2 linked regions of the Sphaerisporangium krabiense genome follow. The main gene of each other region encodes a partner of the protein of the gene in region 2 in a complex. Links are inferred from orthologs where the notes say so. Each region holds a gene or a part of one and is shown on either strand. Other genes may lie near its edges. The genes, in order: tig and rpsG.

Region 1 (6,784 bases), 4.1 Mb from region 2 along the record:
AGGGGATGATGTCGTCGATGAGGCCGTACTCCTTGGCCTCGTCGGCGTTGAGAATCTTGTCGCGCTCGATGTCGCGGCGGACCTGCTCGGGCGACTTGCCCGAGTGGCGGGCGACGATCTCCTCCAGGAGCGAGCGCATGCGCAGGATCTCGCGGGCCTGGATCTCGATGTCGCTGCCCTGGCCCCCGCCCTCGGTGGAGGGCTGGTGGATCAGCATGCGGGCGTTCGGGAGCGCGAAGCGCTTGCCCGGCGTGCCGCCGGCGAGCAGCACGGCCGCGGCCGACGCCGCCTGGCCGAGGCAGACCGTCTGGATCTCGGGCCTGACGAACTGCATCGTGTCGTAGATCGCCGTCATGGCCGTGAACGAGCCGCCGGGCGAGTTGATGTAGATGCTGATGTCACGGTCGGGATCGAGCGACTCCAGCGTCAGGAGCTGGGCCATGACGTCGTTCGCCGACGCGTCGTCGATCTGCACTCCGAGGAAGATGATGCGGTCCTCGAAGAGCTTGTTGTAAGGGTTCATCTCCTTGACGCCGTACGTGGTGCGTTCGACGAACGAAGGGATGATGTAACGGCCGTTGATGTCTCCCGGCCGGATCAGGTCACTCACGAATTGTCCCTTCAGGAGACGGCGCCCTCAGAGGGCACCTGCCGGGCGCTGCGCACGACGTGGTCGATGAAGCCGTAGTCCTTGGCCTCTTCGGCGGTGAACCAGCGGTCCCGGTCGGAATCCTTCTCGATCTGGTCGAGCTGCTGGCCGGTGTGGTGGGCGATGCGCTCGGCCAAGGTCTTCTTGACGTAGAGCATCTGCTCCGCCTGGATCGCGATGTCCGCGGCCGTGCCGCCGATGCCGCCGGATGGCTGGTGCATCATGATGCGGGCGTGCGGAAGCGCGTAGCGCTTGCCGTGTGCCCCGGCGCACAGGAGGAACTGTCCCATCGAGGCGGCGAGTCCCATGGCCACCGTGCAGACATTGTTCGGCACATACTCCATCATGTCGTAAATCGCCATGCCGGCCGTCACCGAACCGCCTGGCGAGTTGATGTAGAGCCAGATGTCGCGATCGGCATCGTCGGCGGCCAGCAGCAGCAGCTCGGCGCAGATGCGGTTGGCGACCTCGTCGTCCACCTGGGTGCCGAGCACCACGATGCGCTCACGCAACAGACGGTTGTAAAGCTGGTCCTCCAGCCGGAACGAGCCGTTCTCACGGCCCCGGGACTCCGGCCCGAAGCTGGCGGGCTGGTATGAGGTCGGCGGGCTGGTCACAGCGTCACCTTCCGATGCGTCGTAATCGATGGGCGTTGCTTGTGACCTTAACGCGCGGCAAGCACCGGTCAGGCCCGGTCTCAACACTGTTCGCTGACGGCGCAGGTGTCGAAAGCTCACTGCGAATCCGACGCGCGGCGGCGCTCCTCCAGGTCAAGCTCGTGGATGAGGTGCCGCTGGGTGGTCGCGCTGATCTTGCCTTTGGCGTACAGCTCGTCCACTTCCTCCCGTTGCGCACGGGCGAGTTGCTTGCGCAGCCAGCGCAGGCCCGGCTCGTCGAGCCCCTTGTCCTCGTCGCCGTCGCTCTCCTCCAGGACGGCGCGGGCGCGGTCGAGGCGAAGTTCGTAAAGCTGGCGGAAAACCTCGGCGGTGTGCTCGTCGACCCGGTCGTCGGAGGCGAGGTCCTCCAGGCGCGACAGCGCGGCCTCGGCGGTGGCCCGGCGGGCGCGTGCCTCCTCGAGGACGGCCTTCTTGGATTCGCCGAGCCCGAGGCGTCGCAGCAGGGGCGCGAGCGTGGTCGCCTGTCCGAGCAGGGTCACGAGGACCACCACCGCGGCCAGGAAGATCATCAGCGGCCGGTTGGCCACGCTCAACGGGATGGACAGCGCGACCGCGAGCGTGATGGCGCCCCGCATGCCCGCCCAGCCCATCACCAGCCGCTCACGCCTGCCGACGCGGTCGAACGACAGGTGCCTGCCCGGCAGCCACCGAGCCAGCCGGAAGGCGATCATGGTCCACAGCAGACGCAGCACCACCACCGCGGCGAGGACGACCACCGCCGTCGTGGCCAGCATGCCGACCGAGTAGTTCGACACCCCGGCGATCACCTGGCGGATCTCCAGCCCGAGCAACACGAACAGGCTGGACTCCAGGAGCAGCACCAGCACCTCCCAGAAGGCGTTGCCGGTGAGCCGGGAGGCGGGCTGGAGCAGTCCGTGGGCGCGCGTGCCCAAATAGAAGCCGGTGCTGATCGTGGCGAGCACGCCGGAGAGGCCGAAGTGCTCGGCGGGCAGGTAGGCGACGAACGGCGTGATCAGCGAGAGCACGATCTGCGCGCCCGGGTCGGTGATCCGGCCGCGGAGCCTGCCGACCACCCAGCCGAGCGCGAGGCCGTACAGCACGCCGCCCGCGACGACGCGCACGAGCAGCAGGGCGCCGGCGGCGAGCGTGACGGGCTCGATGAGCGCCGTGAGGGCCAGGCCGAACAGGGTGAGCGCCACGGCGTCGTTGACGAGGCTCTCGCCCTCCAGGATCGTCACCAGGCGGCGCGGGGTGCCGAGGCGGCGCATGATCGACGTGGCCGACACCGGGTCGGTGGGGGCGACGGCGGCGCCGAGGGCGAGCGCCACGGGCCAGCCGACCTCCGGCAGGACGAGGCGTACGGCGGCCATGACCGCGAGGGCGGTGGCGCAGGTGAGGCCGAAGGCCATCACCGAGATGGGGACCGCGTCCTCCTTGGTCTCCCGGGGGGCGGTGAGGAAGGCGGCGCGGTAGACCAGCAGGGGGAGGTACAGGTTGAGGATGAACTCGGGCGGCACCACGGCCTTGGACATGGTGGGCACGAAGCTCGCCGCGACGCCGAGCAGGACGAGGGGGATCGCCGACGGTATGCCCGTCCCGCGCGCCACCGCCCGTCCGACCAGCATCATCACGGCGACCGCGACCGCCACGATGAGGTATGCCTCTATCACCGGCGCCCCCGGTAGCCCGCTCCCACAGTCGGGAGTTGCCCCGGATACCGCAACAATCACCACAAAGGTTGCACAAGGGTGCGTATGTCGCGCTAAACGCCAATGCCCTCACCGTGCACCACGGTGAGGGCATGGACGATCACACGGAGGCGCGGGCCGCGCCTCAGAGCCAGGACGCGCAGGTCACTCGGCGCCCTGAGCGGCCGGGGCGTCCTCCGCGGCCTCCTCCTCGGCGTTCAGCTCGGCGTAGATGGCCTTGAGGTCGACCTCGTTGCCGTCCTCGTCGGTCACCTTGGCGGCGTCGCCGATGACGGTCTTGGCCTTGTCACGGACGATCTCGACCATGGCCAGGGTGAGCTGGTCGTTGTCGGCGAGGTGCTGAGCGAGCGTGTTCGGGGCGACGCCGAGCTGGGCGGCGCGGCGCACCACGAAGTTGGTCAGCTCCTGCTCGCTGACGCCCAGATCCTCCTGCTTGACGATCTTGTCGAGCACGAAGCCGGTCTTGATCGCCTTGCGGGAGTTCTCGTCGAACTCGGCGAAGCGCTCTTCCTCGGTGGTCTGGTAGAGCCGGAAGAACGCCTCACGGCTCAGACCGCTCTCACCGATCTGGTGCTCCAGATTGTGCTTGCGGGCGTCCACCTCGGCGCTGAGGGCGCTGTCGGGCAGCGGGATGTCGATCTGGTCCAGCAGAGCCGTCAGAGCGTTCTCGCGGGCCTGCACGACCTGGTCGATGAGCTTGTTGCGGCGGGCCTGCTCGCGGATGCTGTCGCGCAGCTCCTGCAGGGTGTCGAACTCGCTCGCCAGACCGGCGAACTCGTCGTCGAGCTCGGGGAGGACCTTCTCCTTGACGTTCTTGACCTTGATGGTGACGTCGGCCTCCTCGCCGGCGTTCTCGCCGCCCACCAGCGTGGTGGTGAAGGTCTTCTCGTCGCCGGCGGCCATGCCGACCAGGGCGTCGTCGAGGCCCTGGAGCACCGAGCCCGCGCCGACCTCGTAGGAGACGTCGGAGGCCTGCTGCTCCTCGATGTTCTTGCCGTCGATCGTGGCGGCGAGGTCCATGACGACGTAGTCGCCGTTGCCGGCGGCGCGCTCGACGCCGGCCAGCGTGGCGAAGCGCTGACGCAGCGCGTCGACCTGCGTGTCGATGTCCTCGTCCGAGACCTCCGAGGAGGGGACGGTCACCTCGATGTCCTTGTAGTCGGGGACGTCGAAGGCGGGGCGGACGTCCACCTCGGCGGTGAACTCCACCTCCTTGCCGTCGTCGATCTTGGTGACCTCGATCTCCGGCTGGCTGACGGGGAAGACGTCGCTCTCGTCGACGGCCTTGCCGTACAGCTTCGGCAGGGCGTCGTTGAGCGTCTCCTCCAGGACCACCGCGCGGCCGAAGCGCTGCTCGATGATGCGGGCGGGAACCTTGCCGGGGCGGAAGCCGGGCACGCGCACCTGCTGCGCGACCTTCTTGTACGCCGCCTGCATGCTCGTCTCGAGCTCCTCGAACGGCACCTCGACGGTGAGCTTCACCCGGGTGGGGCTGAGCTCCTCGACAGCGGTCTTCACGGGGTGGTCTCCTTGATCAAGCTTCTGGTGATCGCGGGCGCGTCATGCCGTACGGCCACCGCGACACGATCGCGCGCCGCGCCCACTTGGGCGGCTCAGTGCACAGCCAGCGGGCACGCCCGGCTCGGGCGTGCTCAACTGTGGCGGGTGTCCAGCGCCGCATGCCAGTCTAGGGCAGACGGGCACCTCCGGCGTCATCGACAGGCGTCACATTCGGTCAGAGATGATCTTCTGCAAGATATCGACGGTGGCCTCGGGGGTGGTGCTGACGGCGCACAGCCGCTCCATCACCTCGCTGTAACGGTCCACTTCCTCGCGTTTGTCGAGGTAGAGCGCGCTCGCGAGTTGCTCGACGTACACCACGTCCGGCAGGTCGTTGTCGTGGAAGCGCAGGATGCTGAAGGCGCCGCCCTCGGCGCTGTGACCGCCGAAGCTGAACGGCATGACCTGGATGGTGATCTTCGGCTGGCGCATGAGTTCGAGCAGATGCTCCAGCTGGCCGCGCATCACGTCGGTCCCCCCGATGGGACGCCGCAGCGCGGCCTCGTCGATGACGGCCCAGAAGATGGGGCCGTCGTCGCGGTCGAGGACGCGCTGGCGCTCCATGCGCAGGTCGACGCGACGCGAGATCTCGGCGGGGCCGATGCCCGCGGCGCCCGCGGTGATGACGGCGCGGGCGTACTCCTTGGTCTGCAGCAGGCCCGGGATGAACTGCACCTCGTAGGTGCGGATGCGGGCCGCCGCCTCCTCAAGGCCGACGTACGCCTGGAACCACGAGGGGAGGAGGTCGTTGAAGCGGTGCCACCAGCCGGGTTCGTTGGCCCTCTCCAGCAGGTTCATGACGGCGGTGCGCGCCTCGCCCTCGGCGACCCCGTAGTAGGCCAGCAGATCGGCGACGTCGCGCTCCTTGAACCCGACCCGGCCGAGCTCCATCCTGCTGATCTTGGACTCGGAGCCGCGGATCACGTGGCCGGCGTCCTCGCGTGTGATGCCCTTCTCCTCGCGCAGGCGGCGCAGCTGGGTGCCGAGAAGAATGCGGAGGGCCGTCGGACCGGAGCCAGGCTGGTACTGAGTCATTCGGCCTCCTTCTCTTCTAGGGTCTACGCGGCCAGCCAACACAGTGTCACCACTTCCGGCCCGCGTGACAAGGTCTGGTGCGCGCGCCCTTCCGACGGCCGGGTGACCGGTGCTCACGGAGCGCGAACGGTGCGGCTCTTGCGTTTGCACGACGCAGCTGCACGTGCATTTGGGTCTTGCATGAGCCGCAATACTGACCCATGATGGCCTAGTGCATATTGGGCTAAAGGTGCACTAACTCGTAAAGAGACGACAGGGCGCGGAGACTCACAATGACGGCGGGAGGTATCAGCGGGATGCTGGAGCCGGTATCCGCAGCCCGATGTCTCGAACCGACCGGTGACGTGGGTTTCCAGCGGCTCATGCGCTCCGCGCTCCGCCGCGACACCGCCACCTGCCCGCTGCGGCCCCAGGCCGATTCCGTGAAAACGGCCCGCGACGTCACGAGGACCACCCTCGGCCGCTGGGGACTGGCCCCGCTCTGCGACGACGCGGTCCTCGTCGTATCCGAGCTGGTCACCAACGCCGTGCGCTACGGCATCTGCGGGCCGCGACGCCTGGACGCCCAGCCGATCACGCTGATCCTGCTGCGCCTCTCGCCGCACGTGCTGCTCGCCGTCTCCGACCCCAGCGACGAGATCCCGACGCCCAAGGAGCCGGATTTCATCTCCGAGCACGGGCGCGGGCTGCACATCGTGGAGACCTACAGCACGCGCTGGGGATGGGACGCCCTGGACGAGGGCGGCAAGGCCGTCTGGGCGCTTTTCGGCTCCGCTTGACCCCCGTCTGGAACGCCACGAAAACGTCCTTGGGCCTACGTCGAAATTTCGGCCCGGTTACGCGCTGATGTCGAGCCGGAGACGTCTGCACAGGCGCTCACGGTGCGCACCCGCCCAAACGGCGATCTCACCTTTTGAATAGGTGTCGCGCGACGGACGCCGCATCGAACGGGCCGGCCGTCCGGCCGGGGACCCGCCGCCCTGCCGCCCCGGACGACCGCCACGACGTCCACCGGGCCGCTCCCCCGCCGCCGCGGGCGAGCCTGGGCTCGTGTGTCGGGGTGACCGGATTTGAACCGATGATCTCCTGCACCCAAAGCAGGCGCGCTACCAAGCTGCGCTACACCCCGGAACGCCTGGCCGCTCGCGCACTCGGAAACTCCGGTACGCTTACGTCCTGACGACCGGATGAAG
Region 2 (6,770 bases):
CCGTCGACGATGTACACCCGGCCGCCGCTCGCCCGGTCGCTGAGGGCGCCGCGCAGGGCGGCGGCCTTCATCTTCTTGGGCGTCCGCTGCGAGTAGTCGCGCGGCTGCGGGCCGTGGACGGTGCCACCGCCGGCGAACTGCGGCGCGCGGGTCGAGCCCTGACGGGCGCGGCCGGTGCCCTTCTGCCGGTACGGCTTCTTGCCACCACCGCTGACCTCGCCACGGGTCTTCGTCTTGTGGGTGCCCTGGCGGCGCGCGGCCAGCTGGGCGACGACGACCTGGTGGATCAGCGGGATGTTGACCTTGGCGCCGAAGACATCCTCCGGCAGGTCGACGGTGCCGGTCTTCGCGCCGGCCGCGTCGAGGACGTCGATGGTCGTGCTCACTTCTCGGCCCCCTTCTTGGCGGCGGTGCGAATCAGCACCAGGCTCCCGTTGGCGCCGGGAACCGCACCCTTGAGCAGGATGAGGCCCTTCTCGGCGTCCACGGCGTGAACCTTGAGGTTCTGGATCGTGACGCGGGTGTTGCCCATGCGGCCCGCCATGCGCAGGCCCTTGAAGACGCGGCCCGGGGTGGCGCAGCCACCGATGGAGCCGGGCGAACGGTGCTTGCGCTGGGTGCCGTGCGAGGCGCCGAGACCGCGGAAGCCGTGCCGCTTCATGACGCCGGCGAAGCCCTTGCCCTTGCTCTTGCCGGTGACGTCCACGAACTGACCGGCCTCGAAGGTCTCGGCCGTGATCTCCTGGCCGAGGGTGTACTCGGAGGCGTCGGTGGTGCGGACCTCGACGAAGTAGCGGCGCGGGGTGATGTCGTGCTTGCGCAGGTAGTCACCCAGGGGCTTGTTGACCTTGCGCGGGTCTACCTGCCCGTAGCCGAGCTGAACAGCGGAGTAGCCGTCCTTTTCCTCACTGCGGACGCGGGTCACCACGCACGGACCGGCCTCGACGACGGTGACCGGGACGATCCGGTTCCCCTCGTCGAAGACCTGGGTCATGCCGAGCTTCTTGCCCAGGACGCCCTTGATCTGCTTAGCCATGTCAGTGCGTTCCCTCAGAGCTTGATCGAGATGTCGACGCCGGCCGGGAGGTCGAGCCGCATGAGCGAGTCGACCGTCTTCGGCGTCGGATCGATGATGTCAATCAGCCGCTTGTGCGTGCGCATTTCGAAGTGCTCACGGCTGTCCTTGTACTTGTGCGGCGAGCGGATGACGCAGTACACGTTCTTCTCGGTCGGCAACGGCACCGGGCCCGCGACCTTGGCGCCAGTCCGCGTCACCGTCTCGACGATCTTCTTGGCCGAGCTATCGATGACCTCGTGGTCATAGGCCTTAAGCCGGATGCGGATCTTCTGTCCCGCCATAGTGGCCTCGGTGTCCTTCGCTGTCGTCCTGCAAAAGTTTCGTGCGGCCTTGTGCCGCTGTCAGGTTCCCGTGGCTCGCGCCCCGTGACCCGCCTCGTCATTCCGTGATCTTGCAGTCGACTCGGTCGTCTCCGTCCGAGACGACTGCGAGATCACGGGCCTGGATCGGGCTCGGAGCTCGCCGCGGGCTCGGGGGCCTCGCGGCCCCGTCGTGGTGCGGCGGTCGGGCCCGGACTGCTCCGGCCCCGACCGCCGACCCGCGGTCGTGCTACTTGATGATCTTCGTGACCCGGCCCGCGCCGACGGTCCGTCCACCCTCGCGGATGGCGAACTTGAGGCCGTCCTCCATCGCGATGGGCTGGATGAGCTGGACGGTCATCTCGGTGTTGTCACCGGGCATGACCATCTCGGTGCCCTCGGGCAGGGTGACGACGCCCGTGACGTCCGTGGTGCGGAAGTAGAACTGCGGGCGGTAGTTGTTGAAGAACGGCGTGTGGCGGCCGCCCTCGTCCTTCGACAGGATGTAGACCTGCGCCTCGAACTCCGTGTGCGGGGTGGTCGTGCCCGGCTTGATGATGCACTGGCCGCGCTCGACGTCCTCGCGCTTGATGCCACGAAGGAGCAGACCGACGTTGTCGCCGGCGCGTCCCTCGTCGAGGAGCTTGCGGAACATCTCGACACCGGTGACGGTGGTCGTGGTGCTCTTGTCCTTGATGCCGATGATGTCGACGGTCTCGTTGACCTTGACGATGCCGCGCTCGATACGACCGGTCACGACGGTGCCGCGGCCGGTGATCGAGAACACGTCCTCGATCGGCATGAGGAACGGCTTCTCGGTGTCACGAACGGGCTCGGGGACGTTGTCGTCCACGGCGTTCATGAGCTCGATGATCGAGTCGCCCCACTTCTCGTCGCCCTCGAGCGCCTTCAGCGCCGAGACGCGGACGACCGGCAGGTCGTCGCCCGGGAACTCCTGAGCGGACAGCAGCTCGCGGACCTCGAGCTCGACGAGCTCCAGGATCTCCTCGTCATCGACCATGTCGGCCTTGTTCAGCGCGACGACGATGTAGGGGACGCCGACCTGGCGGGCCAGGAGGACGTGCTCCTTCGTCTGCGGCATCGGGCCGTCGGTGGCGGCGACCACGAGGATGGCGCCGTCCATCTGCGCGGCACCGGTGATCATGTTCTTCACGTAGTCGGCGTGACCGGGGCAGTCCACGTGGGCGTAGTGGCGCTTCTCGGTCTGGTACTCGACGTGCGCGATGGAGATGGTGATACCGCGAGCCTTCTCCTCGGGCGCCTTGTCGATCTTGTCGAACGGGGTCGCCTCATTGAGGTGAGGGAAACGGTCGTGGAGCACCTTGGTGATCGCCGCGGTCAGAGTGGTCTTGCCGTGGTCGATGTGCCCAATGGTGCCGATGTTCACGTGCGGCTTGGTCCGCTCGAACTTGGCCTTGGCCACTGCTCTGTCTCCTTAGAGATTCTGACGTGACTTGCTACTCACTCGGGCTCGGAGCCCGATGCCCGGGAGGGCGATCGCTCGCCCCCCGGGCCGTCGGGGTCTCGGACCTATTCGCCCCGAGCCTTCGCGACGATCTCCTTGGCGATGCCCGGGGGCACCTCCGCATAGGAGTTGAACTGCATGCTGTAGACAGCCCGGCCCTGGGTCTTGCTGCGCAGGTCGCCCACGTAGCCGAACATCTCTGACAGCGGGACCAGGGCCTGGATCACCTTGGCCCCGGTACGGTCCTCCATCGCCTGGATCTGCCCGCGGCGCCCGTTGAGGTCGCCGATGACGTCACCCATGTAGTCCTCGGGCGTGGTGACCTCGACGGACATCATGGGCTCAAGGATCACGGCGTCGGCGCGGCGCGCGGCCTCCTTGAAGGCCATCGAACCGGCGATCTTGAAAGCCATTTCGGAGGAGTCGACCTCGTGGTAGGTACCGTCCTGGAGGGTGACCTTCACACCCACCATCGGGTAGCCGGCCAGAACGCCGAACTCCGCGGCCTCCTGCGCGCCCGCGTCCACCGAGGGGATGTACTCCCTGGGGATGCGGCCACCGGTGACCTTGTTCGCGAACTCGTAGCCGTCGTTGCCCTCGCCCAGCGGCTCCAGGTCGATGATCACGCGCGCGAACTGGCCGGAACCACCGGTCTGCTTCTTGTGCGTGTAGTCGACCTTCTCCACCTTGCGGCGGATGGTCTCGCGGTAGGCGACCTGCGGGCGGCCGACGTTGGCCTCGACCTTGAACTCGCGGCGCATCCGGTCGACGAGGATCTCCAGGTGGAGCTCGCCCATACCCCAGATGACCGTCTGGCCGGTCTCCTCGTCCCTGCGAACCTGGAAGGAGGGGTCCTCCTCGGCCAGGCGCTGGATCGCGGTGCCGAGCTTCTCCTGGTCGCCCTTGGTCTTGGGCTCGATGGCCACGTTGATGACCGGGGCGGGGAAGTTCATCGACTCCAGGACGACCTGGTTGGTCGGGTCGGAGAGGGTGTCACCGGTGGTGGTGTCCTTCAGGCCCATGACGGCGACGATCTGACCGGCGATCGCCGACGAGCGCTCCTCGCGCTTGTTGGCGTGCATCTGGTAGATCTTGCCGATCCGCTCCTTCTTGCCCTTCACCGAGTTGATCACCGCGGTGCCGGTCTCGAGCGTGCCCGAGTAGATGCGGATGTAGGTGAGCTTGCCCAGGTGCTGGTCGCTCATGATCTTGAAGGCCAGGGCGGCGAACGGCTCGTTCGGGTCCGCGTGCCGCTCGATCTCCTGCTCCTCGTTGCCGACCGCGTGCCCCTTGAAGGCGGGGATGTCGGTCGGGGCCGGGAGGTAGGCGACGATCGCGTCGAGCAGGGGCTGGACGCCCTTGTTCTTGAACGCGGTGCCGCACAGGACCGGGTTGAGCGCGCTGGACAGCGTCGTGCGGCGGATGGCGGCGACGAGCTGCTCCTCGGTGGGCTCGACGCCCTCCAGGTAGAGCTCCATGAGCTCGTCGTCGTTCTCGGCCACGGTCTCGATGAGCTTGTCGCGCCACTCGCGGGCCACCTCGGCGTGGTCGGCCGGGATGTCGACGGTGTCGTACATCTCGCCCTTGGCCGCCTCGGCGCTCCAGAGCAGGCCCTTCATCTTCACCAGGTCGATGACGCCCTTGAAGTCGGCCTCGACGCCCCACGGAAGCTGGATGACCAGCGGCGTGGCGCCCAGGCGCGACACGATCATGTCGACGCAGCGGTGGAACTCGGCGCCGACGCGGTCCATCTTGTTGACGAAGCAGATGCGCGGGACGCCGTAGCGGTCCGCCTGCCGCCAGACCGTCTCGGACTGGGGCTCGACGCCGGCGACGGCGTCGAAGACGGCGACGGCGCCGTCGAGGACGCGCAGGGAGCGCTCGACCTCGACGGTGAAGTCGACGTGGCCGGGAGTGTCGATGATGTTGATCGTGTGATCAAGCCAACTACAGGTGGTCGCGGCGGAGGTGATGGTGATGCCGCGCTCCTGCTCCTGCTCCATCCAGTCCATGGTGGCTGCGCCCTCGTGGACTTCACCGATCTTGTAGTTGATGCCGGTGTAGAACAGGATGCGCTCGGTCGTAGTGGTTTTGCCCGCGTCGATATGGGCCATGATCCCGATGTTGCGGACCCTGGCCAGGTCAAGAGCGGTCGATGTGGCCACTTCTCTCGCGTCCTCGTCGTCTCGTCGTCGCCGCCGGTGTTACCAGCGGTAGTGGGCGAAGGCCTTGTTGGACTCGGCCATCTTGTGGGTGTCCTCGCGCCGCTTCACGCTCGCGCCGAGGCCGTTGCTCGCGTCGAGCAGCTCGTTCATCAGCCGCTCGGTCATGGTCTTCTCGCGGCGGGCGCGGGAGTACTGCACCAGCCAGCGGAGGGCCAGCGTGGTGCTGCGCGCGGCGCGCACCTCCACCGGCACCTGGTAGGTGGCGCCACCGACACGGCGGCTGCGCACCTCAAGGGTGGGCTTGACGTTGTCCAGCGCTCGCTTGAGGGTGACGACCGGGTCGTTGCCCGACTTGTCCCTGCAGCCCTCGAGGGCGTCGTAGACGATCTTCTGAGCGAGCGACCGCTTGCCGCTCAGCAGCACCTTGTTGATGAGCGCGGTGACGAGCGGCGAGTTGAACACCGGGTCTGCGACCAGCTGTCGGCGCCCGGCGGGACCCTTGCGCGGCATCTCAGCTCTTCTCCTTCTTGGCGCCGTAGCGGCTGCGGGCCTGCTTGCGGTTGCGGACACCCTGGGTGTCGAGCGCACCGCGAACGATCTTGTAGCGGACACCCGGCAGGTCCTTCACACGGCCGCCGCGCACGAGCACGATGGAGTGCTCCTGAAGGTTGTGGCCGACGCCCGGGATGTAGGCCGTGACCTCGATGCCGCTGCTCAGGCGGACACGGGCGACCTTACGGAGCGCCGAGTTCGGCTTCTTGGGGGTCGTGGTGTAGACGCGCACGCAGTTGCCGCGAAGCTGTGGGCTTCCTTTGAGCGCCGGAGTCTTGGTCTTAGTGACCTTGTCCTGTCGGCCCTTTCGGACCAACTGCTGAATTGTGGGCACTACTTCTCCGTTTCGCGTCCTGGCCGGTGATACGTCCTTGGGTCGAGTCCGCTCGGCCGTGGCCGGGCTTCGGCTTCCCGTCGTGCATTTCGCAGGTACTGCCGGTGTCATGACCTGCTGATTTACCTCGCACTCCGACCCCCGCGCTCGGGCGTGTCGCGCCCGGCTCACACCCATGCACGAGGTGCGATCGGACTTTGTGGAGGAGTCGCCGCGCGGCCCCGAATCGGGGACACGCCAGCCAGTGCCCACGAGACCGCAGGCACGAAGACCAAGGCTACCCAGCTCGCCACGGCTCGTCAAAACGACTGCCCGGGGCGCGCCCCCGGTGACCCGCGGACCGCTCGGGCGACCGGGCCGAGCAGGGCCGGAGCCCGCCGAACGCCCGGATGGACCACCCGAAGGTCTTCGCGGCTCCCGGCGCCTGCGCCGGTAACCCGAACCTTTCGATCCTCATGAACCGGACGCCGATGGCAACCGGTCCAGGCAATCATCAAAAGTACCACGTACGAAGGAGTGCCGTCCACGTTCCGGCGACGTGGCGACCCTCCGGCCGTCCTCCGATGATCCGCACGCGATTCGCCGGCCCATCGGCCGCGCCGCCCCTGTGCGGCCTCAGACCCGCGCCGGGCCGGATGGGGTCCGTTACCCCACTCCCCTCCTGGGGGGCCGCAGCGGGCTCTTCAGAGCGTCCTCGCGCCCCCTGCGCCGGCCCACCGGCACGGAGCCGGCCGGCGTGAGAACGCCGGATGCCCGGAGAGCCATGCTCTCCGGGCATCCCGTCGTATCGCGCCTAGCGGTTGTACTGACCGAAGTCGTACTCCTCCAGCGGGACGGCCTCGCCGCTGCCCGTGCC

Evidence for each region.
Region 1: the proteins of rpsG (region 2) and tig are in contact, whole or in part, in a crystal structure (PDB 3GTY), measured with the Thermotoga maritima proteins. The link is inferred for Sphaerisporangium krabiense from one-to-one orthologs. Residues at the interface, in WP_004081843.1 of Thermotoga maritima: Lys34, Lys52, Lys55, Glu59, Arg62, Gln63, Glu66, Asn67, Lys69, Val71, Arg95, Ala109, Lys110, Lys111, Gly112, Arg113, Pro114, Glu117, Glu121, Ile124, Ala125, Tyr127, Asn128, Asn129, Thr130, Gly131, Lys135, Asp139, Arg142, Met143; in WP_004081061.1 of Thermotoga maritima: Glu122, Val124, Val129, Leu130, Tyr133, Glu188, Gly259, Ile262, Tyr263, Glu266, Ser270, Glu273, Gln274, Glu277, Arg308, Gln311, Ile312, Ser315, Tyr316, Glu325, Arg329, Arg336, Leu363, Phe366, Trp367, Arg373, Leu377, Arg381, Leu384, Glu387.

The regions. Positions count from the first base shown.
Region 1 is NZ_JACHBR010000001.1:4,825,156-4,831,939, reverse strand. Bases 2,328-5,308 are described here. They hold tig (trigger factor), read right to left. Parts: upstream 4,515-5,308; coding sequence 3,141-4,514; downstream 2,328-3,140. Other genes in these bases: BJ981_RS21350 (Sco1979 family transcriptional regulator), read right to left, coding at 4,722-5,308; BJ981_RS21360 (Na+/H+ antiporter), read right to left, coding at 2,328-2,957. Also shown: BJ981_RS21370 (ATP-dependent Clp protease proteolytic subunit), read right to left, coding at 1-610; BJ981_RS21365 (ClpP family protease), read right to left, coding at 622-1,266; more of BJ981_RS21360, read right to left, coding at 1,383-2,327; more of BJ981_RS21350, read right to left, coding at 5,309-5,591; BJ981_RS21345 (ATP-binding protein), read left to right, coding at 5,954-6,370. UniProt on the Bacillus subtilis protein: Involved in protein export. Acts as a chaperone by maintaining the newly synthesized protein in an open conformation. Functions as a peptidyl-prolyl cis-trans isomerase.
Region 2 is NZ_JACHBR010000001.1:749,768-756,537, forward strand. Bases 3,804-6,770 are described here. They hold rpsG (30S ribosomal protein S7), read right to left. Parts: upstream 5,539-6,770; coding sequence 5,068-5,538; downstream 3,804-5,067. Other genes in these bases: fusA (elongation factor G), read right to left, coding at 3,804-4,977; rpsL (30S ribosomal protein S12), read right to left, coding at 5,540-5,914; BJ981_RS03225 (DNA-directed RNA polymerase subunit beta'), read right to left, coding at 6,708-6,770. Outside these bases: rplD (50S ribosomal protein L4), read right to left, coding at 1-386; rplC (50S ribosomal protein L3), read right to left, coding at 383-1,036; rpsJ (30S ribosomal protein S10), read right to left, coding at 1,051-1,359; tuf (elongation factor Tu), read right to left, coding at 1,628-2,821; more of fusA, read right to left, coding at 2,929-3,803.